Regions from separate parts of the Pseudonocardia phyllosphaerae genome, predicted to be linked through region 2. Evidence: riboswitches for the same ligand, from Rfam matches in the RefSeq annotation. Region 2 holds a riboswitch; the other holds the start of a gene.
The links. A riboswitch is a leader RNA that binds a small molecule or an ion and turns the genes downstream of it on or off. The one in region 2 is predicted to bind cobalamin.
Positions count from the first base shown of each region.

Region 1 (8,501 bases), on a different contig from region 2:
CGCCGTTGCCGATCAGGTTGGCCGTCGTCTCGTGGCCGGCGATCAGCAGCATCACCGCCATCGCGACGAGCTCGTCGTGGGACAGGCGGTCTCCGTCGGCCTCGCTGACCGCGAGCAGCGAGGACAGCAACGCGTCGTCGGGCTCGGTGCGCTTGCGCTCGATCAGCTCGCCCAGGTAGTCGTGCAGCTCGCCGAGGGGGCCGAACTTCTCCTCCTGCGGCGAGTCGTCGACCAGCACCGTCGACCACGCGGAGAACCGGTCGCGATCCTGCGAGGGCACGCCGAGCAGCTCGCAGATGACCTCGACCGGAATGGCGAAGGCGTAGTCGCGCATGAGGTCCACCGGCGCGTCGGCGGGGAGCCGGTCGAGCAGGCCCTGGGCGATCTCGGCGACGCGCGGGCGCAGCTCCTCCATCCGGCGCACCGTGAACGACCGCCCGACGAGCTTGCGCAGCCGCGTGTGGTCCGGCGGGTCCATCAGGACCATCATCGGGATCGGCGCAGCCGACTGCCCCTCGCGCTGATCGGCGGGCAGCGTGTAGCGCCAGTCCTTGGACAGCCGCGGGTCGGTGAAGGCCGCGCGGACGTCGGCGTAGCGGGTGAGCAGCCACGCCTTCCCGTCCGGCAGCGCAAGCTCGCGGACCGGCTCACCGGTGCGCAGCGCGGTGTACGCGGGGTGCGGGTCGGTCCAGAAGTCACCCTCGAACAACGGGTGCTTCTCGGTGCCGGTGGTGGTCGACGCCATGACGTCCATGCTGCCACCGGGGTGTAAGCGAGCGCTTACACCGAACCGGTGAATCGGGTGACCGAGCACACATCCGGGTCGAGGTCGACGTCGGCCGGAGCGTCGGCGCCGAGGATCCGGGCCGCGGCGAGCGTGGCCAGCCCGGGTGCGGACTCGATCCCGGAGCCACCCTGGCCTGCGACGAACCAGAACCCCGGATGCTCGGGCCGCTCCCCCAGCACCGGGGCACGGTCCGGGGCGAACGTCCGCAGCCCCGCCCAGGCGGTGCGTACCGAGCGCAGCGGCAGCGTCGTCGCGGCCCGGACGCGGTCCAGCGCGAGCGCGACGTCGAGCTCGTCGGGCCGGGCGTCACCGGGCGGCTGCGGGGTCTCGTCGGCCGGGGAGACCAGGACGGTGTCGGCCTCGGCCTTGAGGTACCAGCGCTCGGCGGCGTCGATGACCATCGGCAGCGGGTCGTCGGGTCCCTCGCCCGTGCGCAGCAGCGACGGTTCCACCGGGCAGGCGGCGATCGTGCGCCGGTAGACGGTCAGACCCGCGCCGGGGATACCGGCCAGGGCGGCGACCTCGTCGGCCCAGGCCCCGGCGGCGTCGACGACGGCGGCCGCGGTGAACCGTGCACCGGTGGCGGTGGTGACGACCCAGCCGTCGCCGTCGCGGGTGATCGCGGTGACCCGGGCGTCGCGGTGCACGACGCCGCCGCGGGCGCGCAGGCCGCGCCGGTAGCCGTCGTGCAGGGCGGCGGTGTCGACGTCGGCGGAGCCCGACGTCCAGGCGGCGAGCTGCGGCGCGGTGCGCAGGATCGGGACGCGGCGCAGTGCCTCGGCCGGGTCGAGCGGGACGGGTGCCCCGGGCTCGCCGGTCTGCTCGTCGAGCATCGCCTGCAGGGTCTCGGCGCTCGCGTCGTCGTCGGCGACGTGCAGGACCGGGCGGGGTGACAGCAGCGGCGGGGTCCCCAGCTCGGCGGGCAGCGCGGCGTAGCGGGGCCCGGACGCGGCGATCAGCGTCCGGAACGGGCCGGTGCCGTGCCCGGGGATGTAGGTCGCGGCCGACCGCGCGGTGGAGTGGACCGGCAGGTCCCGCTCGGCCTCGAGCAGGACGACGCGGGCGTGCGCGGCCAGCCCGTACGCCGTCGAGATCCCGGCGATGCCACCGCCGACCACCAGCAGATCCGTGTCCGTCATCGGCGATCACGATAATTCGGTGGCGGCTGATCCGCGGGGCGCTCTACCGTCGCCGCCATGCTGATCCGGTTCCTCTGAGCACGACGCGGGCATCGTCCCGCGTCCCGGTCGCGGCCTCGTCCGCGCCGCTCGTCCCCCGGCCCGTGACGTCTCCCGGGCCCGGAACCAGGCTGTTCGCGTTTCCCGCCCGTTCCGGGTCTCCGCACGTCACCGGCTCCTGCCGATCCGATCTCGTGTCCGATCCTCGTGGAGGCCCGTATGCGCACCACCCACACACGCTCGTCCCTGTCCGCATCCCTGTCCTCGCCGGACCCGGTCGCGCCGACCGTCCCGGCGGCCGCAGCGGGCGGGGTCGCCACATCCGGCCCGGGGTCGTCCGCCGCGGGGCCGTCCGGGACGGCGCTGCCCGATGCCAGGCCCGTGGCTGCGGGCGACGTCGCATCGTCCGGGGACGACCGTCCCGCCAACCGGGCGGAGCGCCGCGCCGCGAAGCGGGGTCACGGTTCCGCCGGGAACGGCGGTCCCCCGGCCCCGCGGACGTCCGGCCCTGCGCCGCACGTGAAGCCGGCCCACGTGCGGTCCGACTTCGCCGCCCGTCGCACCGGCTGACGCGGGAACCGTCCGGTCCGGTCGATCACCGGGCCGGGCGTCCGCGGGTGCCCGGTGTCCGCGGGTGCCGGGTGCCGTGGAGCCCGAGCGGTCGCGGGGTCGGTCGATCGCCGGGGCCCGGTCCACACCCCTGCGCCGGTCTGCACACCCCGGGGCCGGTTCGCACACCCCATATTTCGGGTGTGCGGACCGGCCCCGGGGTGTGCAGTCGCCTGCCGCTCCCTCGCGGCGCAGCACACCGTTTCCGTACGTGGCACACGCTGCGGCATGTGCTGCGTACGGAAACGGTGTGCTGCGCGCGTTCCGGGGTGTGGGTGGCCCCGTGACAAGGTGGACTCGTGAGCGCCTCCGTCGCCGTCTACCTGGCGAAGCCGATCGATCCGGCCACCCGGCCCGACCTCGTCGCGCTGCTCGACGACCACGAGCGCGAGCGGATGGCCGCGTTCCGGCGCGACGACGACCGCGCCCGCTACCTCGCCGCGCACGCGCTGGTCCGGATCGTCGTCGCCGACCGGATCAGCGCCGACCGGATCAGCGCCGACGGAATCCCAGACGACCGGACCACCGCGGCCGCCCTGGTCCTCGACCGCACCTGCCGCTGCGGGAAGCCGCACGGCAAGCCCCGGGTCGCCGGCGGCGGGCCGGAGTTCTCGCTGACCCACTCCGGTCAGCTCGTCGGCGTCGCGGTGTCCGACGAACCGGTCGGGCTCGACGTCGAGCAACACCGCCCGCTGTCCGCATTGGACGGCCTCGCCGAGCACGTGCTGTCCCGGGCCGAGCTGGCCGCCGGCGTCCCCGCCCCCGCGGACTTCCTGGTCACCTGGACCCGCAAGGAGGCGCTGCTCAAGGCCACCGGCGAGGGCCTGTCCAGCCCGATGGACGCGATCACGCTCTCGGCTCCGGACGCGAGCGGTCCGCGGGTGCAGGCCTGGGACGGCGTCGACGGCGACTGGTGGGTCGCCGACGTCGACACCGGGCTCGACGACCATCCCGCCGCCGTCGCCGGGGCCGGGCGAGTCACACCGGAGATCCGCATCGGCGACGGCACCGCGATCCTGTCGGGGGTCCGCGCGACACTGGAGCGGTGACCGGGCCCGACAGCGGCACCGCGGACCTCCGCTGGGTGCTGCACCTCGACATGGACGCGTTCTTCGCCTCCGTCGAGCAGCTGACCCGCCCGACGCTGGCCGACCGGCCGGTGCTCGTCGGCGGGGCGGGGCCGCGTGGCGTCGTCGCCGGGGCGAGCTACCAGGCGCGGGTGTTCGGCGCCCGCTCGGCGATGCCGATGGGCCAGGCCCGCCGCCGCTGCCCGCACGCCACGGTGCTGCCGCCCCGGTTCCCGCTCTACAAGGCGATCTCCGACCAGGTCATGGGGGTGCTCGCGGAGTTCTCCCCGGTCCTGGAGCCGGTGTCGGTGGACGAGGCGTTCATCGAGCCGCCGTCGCTGGCCGGGGCGTCCCCTTCCGATGTCGAGGCGTTCGGCACCCGGCTGCGCACGGCGGTCCGGGAGCGGACGGGCCTGCCCGCCTCGGTCGGGGCCGGGTCCGGCAAGCAGGTCGCGAAGATCGCGTCCGAGCTGGCGAAGCCGGACGGGCTGCGGGTGATCGCGCATGCCGAGCAGGAGGCCGTGCTCGCGCCGCTGCCGGTGCGGTCGTTGTGGGGCATCGGGCCGGTCTCCGGCGAGGCGCTGCGCAAGATCGGCGTCGACACCATCGGCCGGCTCGCCGCGATGGACGGCCGCGAGGTCGCCGGGATCCTCGGCTCCGCCGTCGGGACCGAGCTGCACCGCCTCGCCCGCGGCATCGACGACCGCCCGGTCGCTCCGCGCGGTGCGGCCAAGCAGATCAGCGCGGAGACGACGTTCGACGCCGATCTGACCGCGATGACCGCGGTGCACGAGGCCGTCGCGTCGATCTGCGTGTCGGTGCACCGGCGCCTGGTCGCCGACGGCCGTGCCGCGCGGACGGTGACGGTGAAGGCGCGGACCGGGGACTTCGTCACCCACACCCGGTCGGAGACGACACCGTTCCCGACCCGCGAGCTGTCCACCCTGACCGCGGTCGCGCGGCGGCTCGCGGAGACCGCCGTCGGCGAGGGCGGGGTGCGGCTGCTGGGGGTGTCGGTGTCCGGGTTCGGTGACGAGCCGCCGCTGGCCCTGTTCGACGCCGTCCCGTCGGCGCAGGGGTGGGCCGCGGCGCCCGCGGCGGAGTCATCAGGCGACGTGCCGCCCGGCCTCGGCCTCGCGCTCACCGGCGGACCGGGCGATGCCGCGACGGAAGCCGGCCCCGCACCCGGGACCGGCGCCGTACCCGAGATCGGCGCCGGGGTGCTCGGCACCGCGGTGACCGCGCATCCCACCGCCCCTGCGGGCCCGGGAACGGCTGCGGCGGAGGGCATGCGCCCGGACCGCGATCCCGATCCGGGGCGGCCGTGGCGGGCCGGCGACGACGTCGCGCATCCCGAGTACGGGCACGGCTGGGTGCAGGGCGCCGGGCACGGCCGGGTCACCGTCCGGTTCGAGACGGCCGCGACCGGACCCGGGCGCACCCGGACCCTCGACGCCGCCGACCCCGCACTGAGCCGGGCGGACCCGCTGCGCAGCTGGCACCCCGAGGACACCGCGACATGACGGCCCCGGGGCCGGCGACGCGGCGTGACGTCCCGGGTGGGCGGCGGGCCGGTCGACCGGCCCGGTGTGACGGCGACGCACAGGATCGGCGACGCACGCACCGGCGCTCAGCCCGGCAGCGTGCTCCGGAACGGCGGCGCGACGCGCTCCTCGGCGCACACCCGCACGGCCACGCCCCCGGCGACGGCGCCGAGCCCGTCGAGCACGGCGCGCAGGGCGACGTCGTCGGCGGGGTCCCCGGCGACGAGCAGGACGGCGGTGCGTCCCGCACGTTCCGCGGCCCAGGTCGCGATCCGGGTGACCGCGGCGCGCGGTGAGACGGTCTCCACCCGCCACGCCTCGGCGTAGAACAGGGCCACCGACTCGGGGTCCGCGGCGGGTCCGGGCGGGAAGGCGAACACCAGGTCGGCGTCGGCGAGCAGGTCGGCGGCCCCGGGTGTGCCGGGGCCGGGTCCGGTGCCGAGCACCAGAAGGTCGGTCGTCATCGCGGTTCCTCCTCGGGGGTCCTCGCCCCCGGCATGGGATTCGTGCGACGACGGCTCAGTGTCCTGGCTCCCGGATCCGCGCGCCTCCCCGGCCTTCCGGTCCGGCGACCGTGGCCTGCGGTGGGGAGGCGCTCCCCGGTGACAGTGGCGGGACCGCGCCGGACTCGCACCGGCTTCCTGATCTCCGTCGTCGCGGACGAGCCCATCACGCGCCCGGGTGAGGGTCAACCGGCGACGACGACCGCCACATCCGGTCGGGCCACGGGCGACACAGCCCATCAGGCAAGGGCGGCGGGCGCCGCACCCCGCAGGTGGTCGAGGACGTCGTGCTCGGCGATCGTCCCGAGCAGCGGGCCGTCTGTGCCGTCTGTGCCGTCTGCGCCGTCGCGCACCGCCAGGCTCGCACCCCGGTGTTCGGCCAGGGTGGCGAGCACGTCGTGCACCGGGGTTCCCGGGTCCACGGATCCGGTGGCTCCGGTGTCGCCTGCGATCTCCCCGGCCGTCGCCGGGCGCATCACCTCCCGCACCGTCACCCACCGCAGTGCCTCGTCGACGGCGGTGTCGGCGCCGATGTCGACGCCGCGGCGCAGCAGCTTGAGCGTGTAGATGTTCTCCCGCGACACCAGGTGGCTGATCCCGGTGGAGAGCACGACGGCGGCCATCAGCGGCAGGATCAGCGCGTAGTCGCCGGTCAGCTCGAACACGATCAGCACCGCGGTGATCGGGGCGTGCGCGGCGCCGGCGAACACCGCGGCCATCCCGACGAGCCCGAACGCACCGGGGTCGAGGTGCAGCGCCGGGAACAGGGCGTCCATCGCCACGCCGAACGCGGTTCCGGCGGTCCCACCGACGAACAGCGACGGCGCGAACACCCCTCCCGAGCCGCCGATGCCGATCGTCAGGCTGGAGGCGAGGATCTTGCCGAGCACCAGCAGCAGCAGGAACCCGAGGACGTAGCGGCCCTCGATCGCATTCTGCAGCACCGGGTAGCCGACGCCGTACATCTCCGGCAGCCCGAGCAGCAGCGCACCGAGCACCAGCCCGCCGACGGCCGGGCGCAGCCACTCCGGGCCGCGCCACACGGCGTCGCAGGCGTCCTCGATCGCGTAGAGGATCCGGGCGAACGCCCAGCCCAGCAGCCCGGCGAGCAGGCCGAGCAGCGCGTAGAGCGGCAGCTGCACCGGGCTGCCCAGCTCGAAGTGCGGCAGCGTCAGGATCGAGTGTTTGCCGGCGATCACGGTGGCGACGACGTTCGCCGTCACCGAGCTCAGCACCAGCACGCCGAACGCCTCGGCGGAGAACGACCGCAGGATCAGCTCCAGCCCGAACACGACGCCGGAGATCGGCGCGTCGAACGTCGCGGAGATTCCGCCGGCCGCGCCGCAGGCCACCATCAGCACCAGCCGGGTCGCGGGGACCCGCAGCCATTGCCCGATCGCCGAGCCGAGCGCCGACCCGATCTGCACGATCGGCCCCTCCCGGCCGACCGAGCCGCCGGTGCCGATGCAGATCCCCGAGGCCAGCGCCTTGACCGCGGCGACCGTCGCCGGGATCCGGCCGCCCCGCCGCGCGACGGCGACCATCACCTCCGGGACGCCGTGCCCGCGGGCCTCCGGGGCGAACCACTGCACCAGCGGCCCGTAGACCAGCCCGCCGAGTACCGGGGCGATCAGCAGGAACCAGTAGCCGAGCGCGGGCAGGTGGGTCGAGGCGACGCGGCCGGCGTCGGAGAAGTCCTCCCGGCCGGTGACCAGCCACGTCACGCCGAGGATCAGCTCGTGGAACAGCACCGACCCGATCCCGGCGCCGACTCCGATGATCACGGCGAGACCGACCAGCCCGGGCCGGGTGGCGACGAGCGTGCGGTGCAGCGTGCGCGGCGAGAGCACCCCGGCGCTCACGGCGCTGTCCCCGGCTCTGTGTCCGACGCTGTCTCCGGCTCCGGGTCCGGCTCCGACGCCGTCTCCGGCAGGGGCGCGACGGCCCAGTCGGTCTCCGGGACCTCCCCGGCCGCGCCGGCGAAGGTGCGCAGCCCGTCCCGGACCGCGACCCGGTCCGCGGCGGGGAGCATCTCCAGCAGCCGGCGCAGCTCCGCGCGGCGCAGGCGGGTCACCTGGAGCACCAGCTCCCGGCCCTGCGGGCTGAGCGCGACGACGACCTCGCGGCGGTCACCGCCGTCGCGGGTCCGCTCGGCGAGCCCGCGCGCGACGAGCCGGTCGCACATCCGGGTCGCGGTCGACGGGCCGACCGAGAGCGCCACGGCCAGGTCGGCGGGGCGGCGGCTGCCGTGCTGGGCCAGGACGACCAGCGCGCGGTACTGCGGGAGGGTGACGTCGTCGTCGACGGCAGCCAGGGACCGGGCGACCACCGCGAGCATGGCGCGGCTGGCGGTCATGACGGCGTCGACGAGCTGGTCGGTCTCGTCGGACATGCCGCGACGATTGCACACTGCAAACTTGCAGTGTGCAATCCATGACCGGGGTCACTCCCCGACCGGCGCCTCCAGGCCCGCCACCGGCCCGACGACGACGATCGCCGGCGGGCTGACCTCGTGCGCCTTCGCATCGCGCTCGGCCTCGGCGAGCGTGGTGCGCACGCTGCGCTCGATCCGGGTCGTGCCGTCCTGCACGATCAGCACCGGGGTCTCCGGGTCGCGGCCGTTCGCGATGAGGGTCTCGGCGAACCGGCCCAGCCGCTCGACGGCCATCATGAGCACGATGGTGCCGGTCATCCGGCCCAGCGCGGTCCAGTCGGTGAGGCTGCGCGGGTCGTCCGGGGCGACGTGCCCGGAGACGACGACGATCTCGTGCGCCACCCCGCGGTGGCTGACCGGCACCCCGGCGACGGCGGGT
Region 1 covers NZ_JBKGXS010000002.1:448,038-456,538, forward strand. The annotation lists gene ACLE50_RS07415 (cytochrome P450 family protein) at 1-745, opposite strand, end outside; gene ACLE50_RS07420 (NAD(P)/FAD-dependent oxidoreductase) at 781-1,926, opposite strand; gene ACLE50_RS07425 (4'-phosphopantetheinyl transferase family protein) at 2,874-3,623, shown strand; gene ACLE50_RS07430 (DNA polymerase IV) at 3,620-5,164, shown strand; gene ACLE50_RS07435 (hypothetical protein) at 5,272-5,649, opposite strand; cobalamin riboswitch at 5,685-5,870, opposite strand; gene ACLE50_RS07440 (chloride channel protein) at 5,928-7,550, opposite strand; gene ACLE50_RS07445 (MarR family transcriptional regulator) at 7,547-8,080, opposite strand; gene cobA (uroporphyrinogen-III C-methyltransferase) at 8,132-8,501, opposite strand, start outside.
Region 1: another riboswitch for cobalamin. It lies ahead of ACLE50_RS07435 (hypothetical protein); the one in region 2 lies ahead of metE (5-methyltetrahydropteroyltriglutamate--homocysteine S-methyltransferase).

Region 2 (8,501 bases):
ACACGTCGGCCAGCACCACCAGGCGCGGCTTGTCCTCCTGGCGCTGCACGGTGACCGGGTTGAACGGCACGCCGTCGTAGCGCATGTTCCTGCGCATCGTGCGGGCCGAGTCGATCCGGCCCCGCGGCGACACCCGCCGCCGGTGGGTCAGCGCGCCGTGCAGCGACTTCGCCAGACGGCGCAGCGAGTCCTCCAGCTGCATCCGCTCGGTCTCCGAGGCCCGGTCGACCTCGGCGACACGGTCGACGTCGTCGTGGCCCTCGACGATCCGCTGCTCGATCTCCATCAGCTTCTCGAGGTGGGCCTTGAGCAGCTCGGGCAGGTTCTCCAGGACGCCGGTGAGCCTGCGGCGCAGGGCCGCCGCGTCGTCCTCGGTGCCCTTCTCCGCGTCGGTGAGCGCGTCCTCCTCGGAGTTGAGCCAGCCCAGCAGCGCGTCCTGCTGGGCGACCGAGAGGTCCGCGTCGACCTGGGTGCCCTGCTGCTGGGAGATGTCGCCGGGCAGCCCGCCGCCGGAGAACCGGTCGGTCTCGATCTGCACCCGCTGGCCCTCGGTGGCGCCGTCGGCCTGCTCCTTGGACAGCACGATCTCGTCGGTCATCGACGCCATGTCGATCTTGTTGGCCTCCTGGTGGAGGTTGTACTGCTCCGCCAGGTCCTCCGGGTCGAAGTACTCCCGGATGTCGGCCGGGGAACCGTGGTCGTGGCCCTCCTGCGGGGTCTCCGACGGCTCCTCGGAGAGCGTGAAGTTCTCCAGCGCGGCGTCGTCGGTCATGTCGCCGTGCCCGTGCCCGTGGCCGTGCCCTGTGTCGGTCTCGCCCACCTTGACCAGGGAGAAGAACAGGTCGAAGACCTCGTCGAACGTCGCCTCGTCGCGCCGGTCCTTGATCAGCGCGACGCGCAGGGCCTCCTTCAGCACCGCCTTGTCCGACAGCACGCCGGGCTGGGCGGCGCAGGCCATCGCGTCGAGGGCCTCGGAGACCGAGATGCGCACCGAGCGGATCCGCAGGAGCCGGACGAAGCGGTGGATGCTCGCTTCCACTCCCGGCCCCCTCAGACCGGGCGCCTGCGGGAGCCGCCGAACGAGCGGGACCCCTGCCCGGAGCTCACGTTGCGCGGCTTGGTGCTGCCGCCGCCCGCGGTGACACCGCCGTAGATCGGGTGCCGGCCCGGTTCGTCCTTCCCTGCGCGCTTGGCCCGGCCGTCGACGTCGCCGTCGTCCGGGTCGTCGGACGCCGCCGGGCGCGCGGGGGCCGCCTTCGGGGCCGGGGCGGGCTCGTCGTCGTGGGTGTGGTCGCCGTCGTGGCCGTGCCCATGGCCGTGCCCGTGCCCATGCCCGTGGCCGTGCCCGTGCTCCTCGACCACCGCGTTCGGGTCGACGAGGTGCGGGATGGCGTCGAGCGCCTTCTTCACGTCCTTGTCGTACTTCACGACGACCGAGACGGTGTCGGACAGGATCTGCGAGTTCAGCTCGTCGACGCCGAGCACGGCCAGCGTGCGGGCCCAGTCGATCGTCTCCGAGATCGACGGCGACTTGCGCAGCTCCAGCTCGCGCAGCCCGCGCACCACGGTGACGAGCTCCTCGGCCAGCTGGTCGGACAGCCCGGTCTTCTTCGACCGCACGATCTCCAGCTCGCGCTGGGCGGAGGGGTAGTCGAGGAACAGGTGCAGGCAGCGGCGCTTCAGGGCGGCGGCCAGGTCACGGGTGTTGTTCGAGGTCAGCAGCACGTAGGGGCGGTGCTTGGCGGTGAACGTCCCGACCTCGGGCACCGAGATCTGGTACTCGCCGAGAGTCTCCAGCAGCACGGCCTCGAGGGCCTCGTCGGCGCGGTCGACCTCGTCGATCAGCAGCACGCACGGCTCGTCGGAACGGATCGCCTCGAGCAGCGGGCGCGGGGCGAGGAACCGCTCGGAGAAGAAGACGCTCTCCTGCGACCCGACGCGCTCGACGGCCGACGCGAGGTCGGGTGCGTCCTCGACGACCTGCCCGATCTTCTCGCGCAGGATCTGGGTGTACATGAGCTGCTTGCCGTAGTCCCACTCGTAGAGAGCCTTGGTCTCGTCCTGGCCCTCGTAGCACTGCAGGCGCAGCAGCCTGCGCCCCGTGGCAACGGCGAGCATCTTGGCCAGCTCGGTCTTGCCGACGCCGGCGGGTCCCTCCAGCAGCAGCGGCTTGTCGAGCCGGGTCAGCAGGAACACCGTCGTCGCCAGCCGGGTGTCGGCGATGTAGCCGTGCTCGCGCAGGGCCTCGACCACCTGGTCGACGGACTCGAACGGGCCGGACGTGGCGACCGCGTCGGCGACCTCGCCGGGGTCGGGGGAAGAGGAGGGAACGACAGCCTCGGACACGCGTGATTCTCCTTCGCAGCCGCACCGTCGGTGGTGCGGCGGGCCGTACCGCAACCGGCGGGCCCACCCGTGGCGCGAGTATGCGCCGGTTCGGGTGGGCCCGCCGGTGTGCGGACTCCGCGGACTCGCCGGACGATCAGGTCAGCAGGTCGTCCAGGTCACCGTTGATGGAGTGGTCGACGACCGGGCGGACGGTCTCGAAGGTGCACTCCTTGATGTTGCCGGGGGTGCACGCGTCGCCCAGGACGTGGTTGGTGATCTTGTCGACGTCGGCGGCGTCCCCGACGATCGTGCCGTGCTCCTCGTAGAACTTGGTCGGGCCCTCGCCCAGCCGGTTCTTCGAGTACGTGTCCTTCTTGACGTCGGTGAACTTCTCCGGGATGCCCACGTCGCGCAGCAGCCGGATCGACGCGGCCAGCGCGGCGTCCGCGGCCTGCGGCTTGGTCATGCCGCGGGTGTCGACGCCCATCGCCTCGGCGATGTCGGCGAAGCGCTCGTAGGCGACCGGCATGTTGAACGCCCACACGCGCGGCAGCGCGATGGCGTTGTTCAGGCCGTGGTGGGTGTCGTAGAACGCCGACACCGCGTGGCTGATCGAGTGGATGATGCCCAGGCCACCGGAGTTGAACGCCTGCGCGGCGATGTACTGCGCGTACATCATGCCCTCGCGGCCGGGGAGGTCCTGGCCGTTCCAGACGGCCTGACGCAGGTGGGCCGCGGTCAGCTTGATCGCGTGCAGCGCGTTGCCCAGCGACGGCTGGAAGTTCAGCCGCGAGGTGTAGGGCTCCGAGGCGTGTGCGAGCACGTCGAACCCGCACTGGGCGGTGTAGTCGACCGGGCAGTCGTAGTAGAGGACCGGGTCGTCGATCGCGAGGCTGGTGACCGAGGCGTCGTCGAACGCGACGTACTTGTGCGGGTTGTCCGGGTCGGTCGTGGTGTCGGTGATCACGTACGCCCACGAGGTCTCCGAACCGGTGCCCGCCGTGGTGGAGACCGCGATGTGCGGCGGGTTCGCCGGGTTCTCGGACTTGTTGAAGCCCTCGAACTCGTTGACGTTGCGGCCGTCGTGGGCCACCGAGATCCGCGCGCCCTTGCAGGCGTCGTGCGAGGAACCGCCGCCGATCGAGACGAACGAGTCGCACTTGTTCTGCTGGTAGAGGCCCACAGCGTCCATGACGTTGTAGTCCTTGGGGTTCGACTCGACCTGGTCGTACAGCACGACCTCGAGGCCGTGGTACTTCATCGACTCGACGATCTTGTGGACGATGTCGGTGCCGCGCAGGCCCGACGTCATCACCAGGGTCTTCTTGAAGCCCAGGTTGAGCGCCTCCGGGCCGATCATCTCGTGCGCACCGGGACCCATGAGTGCCCGGGGGAACGGATGGAACTCCTTGATGGGGAACGGCTTGAGCAGCTCGTCTACCTGCATGTCAGCCCTTTCTGAGGCAGGCGGATGGGTCGGTTCCGGACGGTAGAACCGGTGTGGCCACGAGCACAGGGGTGATCGGGATTACCCGTCGGCTGCCCAGGCAGGAAACCCCTCCGAACAGAGGGGGACAGGGTGAGGTCGCCCTCGGACCGCGGAGCGGCAGGGCGTTGTGTTGCAAGTCTATGGCAACAAACAACGAACAGCAATACTTCACATGGACCCGGGCGCGCGGCGTCGTCTACTGTCGGTTCCGCCGACGGTTCGCGGCGCACCCCTCGGGGCGCGCCGCGAGGCAAGAGGGAACCCGGTGTGAGTCCGGGACTGCCCCGCAGCGGTGAGTGGGAACGACCGCCGTCATACGAGCACTGGGAGCACGAGCTCCTGGGAAGCGACGGCCAGTAGGTCGGGTGCGACGCACCCGGTGCCCACGAGTCCGAATACCTGCCGTCGGTGCGCACGCCGGCCGGCGTGCGCGGATCCGCGGCCTCGCGGGAGGGCGGACGGACGAGCGGGCGCGACCCGGCACCGGTGTGTCTCCGGTGCGGTCGCGGGCTCGCGCGTGCTGTCACGCCCTCTGCACGGTGCCGCGGTCCACCACCGGACTCGCGAGGAGAGAGGGCCGTGACCACTGTGAACGCACAGACCGCCCCCGGCACCGTGCTGGGGTACCCGAGGATCGGGCCGTTCCGTGAGCTCAAGCGCGCCACCGAGGCGTTCTGGGCCGGACGCAGCGACGCCACGGCGCTGCGGGAGACCGCGGCTCGCCTGCGCCGGGACACCTGGACCGGGCTGCGCGACGCGGGCCTCGGGCAGGTGCCGGGTAACACGTTCTCGTTCTACGACCACGTGCTCGACACCGCGCTCGCCGTCGGTGCCGTGCCGAAGCGCTTCGCCGGCATCACCGACCCGCTGGAGCGGCTGTTCGCGATGGCCCGCGGGCGCGAGGGCGCCCCGGCCTGCGAGATGACCAAGTGGTTCGACACGAACTACCACTACCTGGTGCCCGAGCTGGGCCCGGACACCCGGCTCGCGCCGACCGACCGCAAGGCGCTGGAGGAGTTCAAGGAGGCGCTGCGCGTCGGCGTCACCACCCGTCCGGTGCTGGTCGGCCCGGTGACGTTCCTGCTGCTGTCCAAGCCTGCCGAGGACGCGCCGGAGGGCTTCACCCCGCTCGACCTGCTCGGCCCGCTGGTCGAGGTCTACCGCGACCTGCTCGCCGAGCTGGCCGAGGCCGGCGTCGACTGGGTGCAGCTCGACGAGCCCGCGTTCGCCGCCGACCGGACGCCGGAGGAGATCGCCGCGCTGCGCAAGGCCTACGACCGGCTCGCCTCCGCGCAGAGCCGCCCGAAGATCCTGGTCGCGAACTACTTCGGCGAGCTGGGCCCGGCGCTGCCGGTGCTGGCGCGGACCGGTGTCGAGGGCATCGCGCTCGACCTGGTCGCGGGCCGCTCGGACCTCGACGGCATCGAGGGCGTCGAGGGGCTGGACCGCAAGCTGCTGCTGGCCGGCGTCGTCGACGGGCGCAACGTCTGGCGCACCGACCTCGACGCCGCGCTGGAGACCGCGCAGCGGCTGCAGGGCGTCGCCGGGCGGGTGGAGGTCTCGACCTCCTGCTCGCTGCTGCACGTGCCCTACGACCTGTCGGTCGAGACGAACCTGCCCGCCGACGTCGTCGACATGCTGGCGTTCGCACGCCAGAAGGTCGACGAGGTCGTACTCCTGGGCCGCGCGCTGGCCGAGGGCCGCGACGCCGTCGCCGAGGAGCTCGACGCCGCCCGGGCGACCCGCGAGCGGGTCGCGGCGGCCAGCCGTCGCAAGGAGGAGGTGCGGTCCAGGCTCGCCGAGCTGGGCCCGGACCACTACCACCGCAGCGCGGGCGACATCCGGGCCAAGGTCCAGCGCGAGGCGCTCGGCCTGCCGGAGGTCCCGACGACGACCATCGGCTCGTTCCCGCAGACCGGCGCCATCCGCAAGGACCGGGCCGCGCACCGCAAGGGCGAGATCACCGAGGCCGAGTACGACGAGCGCATGCGCCAGGAGATCGTCCGGGTCCTGAAGCTGCAGGAGGACATCGGCCTGGACGTGCTGGTGCACGGCGAGCCCGAGCGCAACGACATGGTCCAGTACTTCGCGGAGAACCTCGACGGGTTCGCGACGACCGAGCTGGGCTGGGTGCAGTCCTACGGCTCGCGCTGCGTGCGCCCGCCGATCCTGCACTCCGACGTCACGCGGCCGAGCCCGATCACCGTGGACTGGGCGACGTTCGCGCAGTCGCAGTCGGGCAAGCACGTCAAGGGCATGCTGACCGGCCCGGTGACCATCCTGGCCTGGTCGTTCGTGCGCGACGACCAGCCGCTGGCCGACACCGCGCGGCAGGTCGGCCTGGCCCTGCGCGGCGAGGTCGAGGACCTGGAGGCCGCCGGGATCACGATCATCCAGATCGACGAGCCCGCCCTGCGCGAGCTGCTGCCGCTGCACGAGCGCGATCGTGCCGCCTACATCGACTGGGCGGTCGACTCGTTCCGGATGTGCGCCGGTGACGTCGCGGACTCCACCCAGATCCACACCCACCTCTGCTACTCCGAGTTCGGCGAGGTCGTCGGCGCGATCGACGGGCTGGACGCCGACGTGACCACCGTCGAGGCGGCGCGGTCGAGGATGGAGGTGCTCGGCGAGCTGGGCCCGGGGGTTCCGCGGGGTCTCGGCCCGGGGATCTACGACGTCCACTCGCCCGAGGTGCCCGGGGAGGGCGAGCTCGAGGACCAGCTGCGCGCAGCGCTGGCCTTCATCGGCCCGGACCGGCTGTGGGCCAACCCCGACTGCGGGCTGAAGACGCGTGGTGAGCCGGAGACGGTCGCCGCGCTGGAGAACCTGGTCGCCGCGGCCCGCACGGTGCGGGACGAGGTGTCCGCCACGACCACCGGCTGAGCCGGTGTGCTTCCGCGGCGCCGGTCTCTTCCGGCCGTCGAGGCCGGTGCCGCGGGGGCTTGGTCACGGGCTGTTGTCTGTTCATGTGGGCAGATGTCACCGTAAGGCGTGATCGCACGGTTCGGAGTCGTCCTGGTGGCGGCCGTTCTCCTGCTGGCCGGATGTGGATCGAGCGGTGCGGGCGGTGGGGCGCCGGACCCCGCGGCGCCGCTGACGGTGGCGCTGCAGTTCCCGCCCCGCGCCGACTACGCCTTCGACGCCGACGACGGCGCCCGCCTGGCGACCCTCGGCGTCGCCGAGACCCTCACCACCGTCGACGACGCCGCCCGGCCGGCGCCGATGCTCGCCACGTCCTGGCAGCAGCAGGGCAACACCTGGCGGTTCACGCTGCGCCCCGGTGTGACCTTCCACGACGGCACCCCGCTCACCCCACAGGCCGTGGTCACCGCGCTGAGCTACGTCGCGGGTGTCTCCGCGCCGCCGCGGTCGGTGCGCGGCATCGGTTTCCGGGTCGCCGCCGACGGGCCGGACGCCGTGAAGATCACGACCAGGGCCCCGGACCCGGTCATGCCGCTGCGGATGTCGAGCGGGAACCTCGGCATCCTCGCCCCGTCCGCCTATGCAGGCGGGGGCGCGCCGAAGGTGCTCCGCACCGCGACCGGCCCGTACGTGCTCGACTCCACGCAGGGCACGGCGTCGGCCGAGCTCGTCCGGAACGAGAGCTACTGGGGGCCGAAGGCGGGCGCGGCCCGGGTCACCGTCCGCTACGTCGAGGACCCGCAGGCCCGCGCACTCGCGATCCAGTCCGGTGACGTGCAGTTCGCCGAGGGTGTCCCGCAGGCCCAGCTCGACCAGGTCCGCTCGGCCGGGGCCCAGGTCGTCGAGTACCCGAACGCGCGGACGGTCCCGTTGCAGCTCAACGAGTCCGCGAAACCGTTCGACGACATCCGGGTCCGGCAGGCGGTCACCGCCGCGATCGACCGCCCGGTGCTGGCGAACCAGGTGCTCGCCGGTGGCGCCGCACCGGCGTCGGACCTGTTCGGGTCCGCCGTGCCGTGGGGCGCGACGACCCCGCCGCCAGGTGCCGACGTCGAGCGCGCGAAGCAGCTGCTCGCCGAGGCCGGCTACGGCCCGCAGAACCCGCTGACCGTGCGGCTGTGGACGTTCCCGAACCGCCCGGAGCTGCCGACGCTGGCCAACGCGGTCCAGGCGATGCTCGGCGCCGCCGGAGTGAAGGTCGAGGTCACCGTCGGCAACTACGAGGCGCAGGAGCCCGAGGTCCTGGCCGGGCGTTACGACATGTTCCTCAACTCGCGCAGCTACCTGTCCGACTTCCCGGACGCGGCCAGCACGCTGAGCTCGGACTACACCTGCGGCGGCAGCTACGCGATCGACCAGTACTGCAGCCGGGAGTACGACGCGTTGATCAAGAAGCTGGACGGCACGGTCGACCCGGCGCAGCGGCAGCGGATGTTCACCGAGGCGGCGGACCTGCTCACCCGAGACGCCGTCGGCGTGATGCTGGTGCACCCGCGCAACACCGCGGTGCTGCGCGGTGCCACCGGGTTCGTCCCGGACCCGCTGCAGGTCAAGCCGATCCTGCCGCAGCTGACCCCGGTGCGCTGAGCCGGTGGCGGGCCTCGTGGCGCGCCGGCTGCTGCCGGTGCCGCTGGTGCTGCTGCTCGCCTCCGTGCCGGTGTTCGCGCTGCCCCGCCTCGTCGGCGTCGACCCGGCGCGGGCGGTGCTGCGCGCCCGGATCGCCGAGGCGGTGCCGGACCCGGTGACCGAGGCCCGCATC
Region 2 covers NZ_JBKGXS010000001.1:421,911-430,411, forward strand. The annotation lists gene ACLE50_RS02030 (VWA domain-containing protein) at 1-1,039, opposite strand, end outside; gene ACLE50_RS02035 (AAA family ATPase) at 1,051-2,346, opposite strand; gene mdo (NDMA-dependent methanol dehydrogenase) at 2,483-3,775, opposite strand; cobalamin riboswitch at 4,016-4,238, shown strand; gene metE (5-methyltetrahydropteroyltriglutamate--homocysteine S-methyltransferase) at 4,397-6,703, shown strand; gene ACLE50_RS02050 (ABC transporter substrate-binding protein) at 6,839-8,329, shown strand; gene ACLE50_RS02055 (ABC transporter permease) at 8,334-8,501, shown strand, end outside.